Linked DNA regions of Natranaerobius thermophilus JW/NM-WN-LF. Each later gene encodes a partner of the first gene's protein in a complex. Links are inferred from orthologs where the notes say so. Each region holds a gene or a part of one and is shown in the gene's direction. Other genes may lie near its edges.

Evidence for each region. The genes of interacting proteins can lie anywhere in the genome.
Region 2: the proteins of tig (region 1) and rpsG are in contact, whole or in part, in a crystal structure (PDB 3GTY), measured with the Thermotoga maritima proteins. The link is inferred for Natranaerobius thermophilus JW/NM-WN-LF from one-to-one orthologs. Residues at the interface, in WP_004081061.1 of Thermotoga maritima: Glu122, Val124, Val129, Leu130, Tyr133, Glu188, Gly259, Ile262, Tyr263, Glu266, Ser270, Glu273, Gln274, Glu277, Arg308, Gln311, Ile312, Ser315, Tyr316, Glu325, Arg329, Arg336, Leu363, Phe366, Trp367, Arg373, Leu377, Arg381, Leu384, Glu387; in WP_004081843.1 of Thermotoga maritima: Lys34, Lys52, Lys55, Glu59, Arg62, Gln63, Glu66, Asn67, Lys69, Val71, Arg95, Ala109, Lys110, Lys111, Gly112, Arg113, Pro114, Glu117, Glu121, Ile124, Ala125, Tyr127, Asn128, Asn129, Thr130, Gly131, Lys135, Asp139, Arg142, Met143.

What each region holds. Positions count from the first base shown.
Region 1 is NC_010718.1:1,162,799-1,165,935, forward strand. The notes cover bases 139-3,003. They hold tig (trigger factor), read left to right. Parts: upstream 139-833; coding sequence 834-2,174; downstream 2,175-3,003. Other genes in these bases: NTHER_RS15180 (cation:proton antiporter regulatory subunit), read left to right, coding at 139-355; clpP (ATP-dependent Clp endopeptidase proteolytic subunit ClpP), read left to right, coding at 2,297-2,890; clpX (ATP-dependent Clp protease ATP-binding subunit ClpX), read left to right, coding at 2,945-3,003. In the rest of the region: NTHER_RS05575 (potassium channel family protein), read left to right, coding at 1-74; more of NTHER_RS15180, read left to right, coding at 44-138; more of clpX, read left to right, coding at 3,004-3,137. UniProt on the Bacillus subtilis protein: Involved in protein export. Acts as a chaperone by maintaining the newly synthesized protein in an open conformation. Functions as a peptidyl-prolyl cis-trans isomerase.
Region 2 is NC_010718.1:214,698-217,513, forward strand. It holds rpsG (30S ribosomal protein S7), read left to right. Parts: upstream 1-1,081; coding sequence 1,082-1,552; downstream 1,553-2,816. Other genes in the region: rpoC (DNA-directed RNA polymerase subunit beta'), read left to right, coding at 1-257; NTHER_RS01065 (L7Ae/L30e/S12e/Gadd45 family ribosomal protein), read left to right, coding at 312-560; rpsL (30S ribosomal protein S12), read left to right, coding at 633-1,001; fusA (elongation factor G), read left to right, coding at 1,620-2,816.

The sequences.
Region 1 (3,137 bases):
GAGCGGATAACACCATTTCTCCGAACGTATTAGGAGGAGCTAGATGGCATCTATTATGTTACGGCCTACAGTAGTTTCATTTTTGGATGTAATAACAGAAGTGGGCGAAGAATTATTAGAATTGGAAGATGTAATTGTTTGCAAAAAATCTGAATTATTAGGACTTACACTTAAAGAAGCTAGAATACCAGAAAAAACCGGCTTGATAATTCTGGCATTAAGGAATCAAGGGGAAGATCAATTAGTCTTTAATCCCGGGCCTGAGGAAGTTCTGGAAGAAGGGGATACTATGATGGTTTTAGGGAAGGTACATCAAATTGACCAGTTAAGACAGATGGCCTGTGATGTCAGATAGCTTTGAGAACTTAAATATTCCGGGTAATTTAGATTTACCCGGAATATTTTTTGGCTGTATTAAAGATTCTTCTGTTCACTTGTTAAGATCTACTGTCAAACCCGCCTAATCACTCAATTGAAAGTTTTACAGTATCAACTACTAAATATAACAGCGACTTTTTAATAAAAATTTATTAACACCGGCAGGATTCCACGAAAATTTGGTGAATAATCATTTAATGAATAATTTCAAAAAGACTTTTGTAAAACACTTGCTTTAATGATGAATAATATAAATTGGAGTGATACAATTATTTTGACGTGTTTTGAAAGATATTATATAATCAGGTGCAAACATCTCTGAGTAACTTTATCGCAACCGCCAAGGCGGTTGTTTATTTATAAATTCTGACACCTTTTACCTGGCACTATTATTTATGTTATAATGTGGAGGTATTAATTGGACATGATTACAATTAAAGAAGGAGGAAGTATAAATGAGCAGTACTTGGGAAAAGATAGACAAGAACAAAATCAAGCTGTCTGTTGAAGTTGATGAAAATAGGGTTGAAGACGCCCTGGAGCAAGCTTACAAAAAAGTAGTCAAACAGGTGGAAATCCCTGGGTTCAGAAAGGGGAAAGTGCCCAGAAAAATCTTAGAAAATAGGTTTGGACCAGAAGTTCTATACGAAGATGCTATAGAGATACTTGTTCCTGAAGCTTATCAGGAAGCGTTAGAGGAACATGAAATTGAGCCCGTGGATCAACCTGAAATTGATATAGACCAAATGGAAAAGGGGCAACCTTTGAAGTTTAATGCCACTGTAGAAGTAAAACCAGAAGTTGAACTTGGTACTTATAAAGGACTAGAAGTAGAAAAGGAAAAAGTCGAAGTTACTGAAGAAGATGTGGAAAATGAATTGAAACAAATGCAAGAACAACATGCTGAATATGAAGATGTTGAAGACGGTGAAGCGGAAAATGGAGATAGACTGGTTATCGATTTTGAAGGCTATGTGGACGGAGAACCCATTGAGGGTGGTCAGGCCGAAAATCATAATATAGAGCTAGGATCAAATCAGTTTATTCCTGGATTTGAAGAACAATTAGTAGGTAGTAAACCTGGAGAAGAGAAAGAAGTAAAAGTAACATTTCCTGAAGACTATCAAAACGAAGAATTAAAAGGGAAAGAAGCTACTTTTAATGTAAAAGTTAAAGAAATTAAAAAGAAAAACCTATTACCTATAGATGACGAATTTGCAAAAGATGTTAGTGATTTTGATACATTAGAAGAATTTAAAAATGATATAAGAAATAGGCTAGAAGAAGAAGCTGAAAGGGCTGCCGAACAACAAGTTGAAGAACAGGTTGTTACTAAAGCCCTGGAAAATGCCGAAGTAGAAATTCCACAACCTATGATTGACCAAGAAGTAGATAATATGCTTAAAGAGTTTGAACAAAACTTATCATATCAGGGATTGAATTTAGACACTTATTACAAATTGGCAAATACAGACGAAGATGCTATGAAGGAACAATTTAAGGGGTCAGCTGAAACTCGAGTAAAAAGAAATCTTGTTTTAGAAGCCATCAAAGATGAGGAAGGAATTACAGCCACTGAAGAAGAAATAGATGAAGAAATCAACAAAATAGCTGAACAGGCACAACAAGAAGCTGATAAGATTAAGGAATTCCTAGAAATGCAAGGTAGAATGTCTCAATTGAAAAATGAAATAGCTATAAGAAAGTCAGTTGATTTGCTGAAAGACGAAGCAAAGGTCACTGTAGTTGAGAAAAGTAATGATTCTGAGGAAGAAACTCAAGGGAACACAGAATAATAAAACTAAAAATCTTAACTATAAGGTTTTCAACTATCAGCCAAATTGATAAAAGTTATTAGTTTAAAAAGGGAGACCTAAAGACAGAAATATGTTATTATAAAGCAAAAGGGGGTTATAATATGAATTTAATACCCATGGTAATAGAACAAACCAACAGAGGTGAAAGATCCTACGATATATATTCTCGTCTGTTAAAAGATCGGATAATATTCATTGGAACAGGCATAAATGATGATATTGCAAACTCAGTAATAGCCCAAATGCTATTTTTAGAATCAGAGGATCCTGATAAGGATATTCATTTGTATATTAATAGTCCTGGCGGTCATGTGCACGCAGGTTTGGCAATTTATGACACTATGCAATATATTCGATCAGATGTTTCAACAATTTGCGTTGGAATGGCTGCAAGCATGGGTGCTGTACTATTAGCTGCTGGGAATGAAGGTAAGAGATTCTGCTTGCCAAATTCTCGAATCATGTTGCATCAACCTATGGGTGGTGCTCAAGGGCAGGCAGCTGACGTTGAGATCCATGCTAGAGAAATAATGAAGACAAAAGAGCGCTTGAATCAGATTTTAGCCCACCACACAGGACAGCCAGTTGAGCAAATAAGTAAAGATACAGATAGAGACTTTTTCATGTCTAGTGAAGAAGCTCAAAAATATGGTGTAATTGATGATGTTTTAAAAAGGCCACCTGAAAATAGTTAATTTTTAAAGTGGTATTTAAAGAAAAAGAAGAGGTTACTAGAGAGGTGATTGTGAGTGTTTAAATTAAACGATGAAAAGGGACGCTTAAAGTGTTCCTTTTGCGGTAAGACCCAAGAACAAGTTAAAAAACTTGTAGCGGGTCCAGGTGTTTATATTTGCGACGAGTGTATCGAACTATGCAATGAGATAATAGAAGAAGAACTTAATGATGATAGCGATATGGGCTTTTCTGAAATTCCTAAACCTC
Region 2 (2,816 bases), 950 kb from region 1 along the record:
CAGACAGCTTCTTGTCTGCTGCATCTTTCCAGGAAACTACTAGGGTGTTAACCGAAGCAGCAATCAAAGGAAAAGTCGACCCATTAATTGGATTGAAAGAAAATGTTATTATCGGTAAATTGGTACCTGCTGGTACTGGAATGCCCCATTATAGAAATATCGACCTAGCTTATAACGATGAAGAGAATGAAGCCCAAAGTGATAAATCACAAGACGAACAAGAAATTGGAGAAATAACAGTTGACATGGGGGAATAATACTGCTAAAATACGTAAGTGTGTATTTTGGACAGCATTTAAGGAGGGGTCTCCATGTCCCTCAGTAAACTAAAAAAGGCCTCCCAAACAGCTATTGGTGTAAATGAAAGTTTAAAAGCTGTAGAAGAGGGTGCGGCCAAAATGGTATTTATAGCGCAGGACGCAGATGATCATATAGTTGAGCCCTTAAAACAAAAATGTAATGAACTGCAACTTGATATCAAATATGTAACTACCATGAAAGAGCTAGGTCAAGCAGCTGGTATTGAAGTGAATGCTACATCAGCTTGTATAATTGACTAAAAGGTAAACTCGGGAGGGGTATATATCCCTCCCGGGAATTGTGTTTAGCAGATAGTAAAGGAGGTGTATTGAGTGCCAACAATAAACCAGTTGATTAGAAAGAAGAGAAAAAGCACTGGTAAAAAGAGAACTGCCCCGGCATTAGAAAAATGCCCTCAAAGACGAGGTGTTTGTACAAGAGTCTCTACAACAACTCCTAAAAAGCCTAACTCTGCCCTTAGGAAGATTGCTAGGGTAAGGTTAACAAATGGTATGGAAGTTACAGCATATATACCAGGAATCGGCCATAACTTGCAAGAACACTCCGTAGTTTTAGTTCGAGGCGGAAGGGTTAAGGACTTACCAGGTGTTAGATATCAGGTAGTAAGGGGCGCCTTGGATACTGCCGGTGTTGAAGACAGGGCACAAGGACGTTCCAAATATGGAACTAAGAAGGGTTAACCTAATTTGATTAGGATAGAACTGATTGTAACTTATTAGTAATGTTCCAACAAAGTGGACGCATGAAAGGAGGTAAGTTTATGAGCAGGAAAGGACCAGCTCCAAAACGAGACGTAAATCCGGATCCAATTTATAATAGTAAAATGGTCACTAAATTTATAAATAAATTAATGCTCGATGGTAAAAAAGGATTGTCTCAAAGGATTTTTTATAAGGCTTTAGAACTCGTAGGAGAGCGTACTAATGAAGAACCATTGGAAGTATTTGAAACAGCAGTAAAAAATGTTATGCCGGTATTGGAAGTCAAAGCTCGCCGTGTAGGTGGTGCGACCTATCAGGTACCGGTAGAGGTTGAGCCTAATAGGAAGCAAGTGCTTGCCATTAGGTGGATAGTTAATTATGCCAGAGAAAGAGGCGAACGGGCCATGAGTGAGCGTCTGGCTGGTGAATTAATCGACGCTTACAATAACACTGGTGGTGCTATTAAAAAGAAAGAAGATACTCATAAAATGGCTGAAGCGAACAAAGCTTTTGCTCACTACAGATGGTAAAAAAGAAAAACAAGAACTAGGCTGTTAATTGCAGCTAGTTATGCAGCAATGAAAGGGGGGGTGTCAAATGACAAGGAAATTTCCTTTAGAACAAACAAGAAATATTGGTATCATGGCCCATATTGATGCAGGAAAAACTACTACTACTGAAAGAATTTTGTTCTATACAGGACGTGTTCATAAACTGGGAGAAACGCATGACGGTGCTTCTACTATGGACTTTATGGATCAGGAACAGGAGCGCGGTATTACTATCACATCTGCAGCTACGACCTGTCAATGGAGAGATACTAGGGTTAACATCATTGACACGCCAGGGCACGTGGATTTCACCGTTGAGGTGGAGCGCTCCCTGCGAGTCTTAGACGGTGCTATTGGTGTTTTTTGTGCCAAAGGAGGGGTTGAACCTCAGTCAGAAACAGTTTGGCACCAGGCTGATAGGTACCATGTACCAAGAATTGCCTATATAAACAAAATGGATATTATGGGAGCGGACTTTTATAATGTAGTCGATATGATGAATGAGCGTCTACAGGCTAATCCAGTCCCTATTCAACTCCCTATAGGTAAAGAGGATGACTTTCAGGGAATCGTTGACTTGATTAAAAATACAGCAGTTATTTACAAAGATGATTTAGGAACAGAGTGGGAAGAAGTCGAAATACCAGAAGACATGCAAGAGCTAGCTGAAGAATACCGTGACAAAATGTTAGAAATGGCCGCTGAATACGATGAAGAATTAATGATGAAATACCTGGAAGGTGAAGAAATCACTTCTGAGGAAATCAGGCTAGCCCTTAGAGAGGGTTGTCTAAAAACCGAACTGACACCGGTATTGTGTGGTTCTTCTTATAAAAACAAAGGGGTGCAAATGCTACTAAATGCAGTTATCGATTACTTGCCTGCACCAACCGATGTTCCACCAATAGAAGGTGTAGTACCGGGTAAAGAAGACGAAGAAGAAAAAGAACAGCGAGTCAGCAGTGATGACGAACCATTTAGCGCACTGGCCTTCAAAATAGTCACTGACCCGTATGTAGGAAAACTGTGCTTTTTTAGAGTTTATTCAGGAAAGATCGAAGCCGGATCTTATGTATATAATCCGGTAAAAGGTAAGAAAGAACGTGTTGGAAGAATACTACAAATGCATGCTAATCACAGAGAGGAACGAAATGTAGTCTATACAGGAGATATTGCAGCAGCAGTTGGCTTGAAAAACACATCTACTGGTGAAACTCTATGTTCACCTGAAAAGCCGATTGTC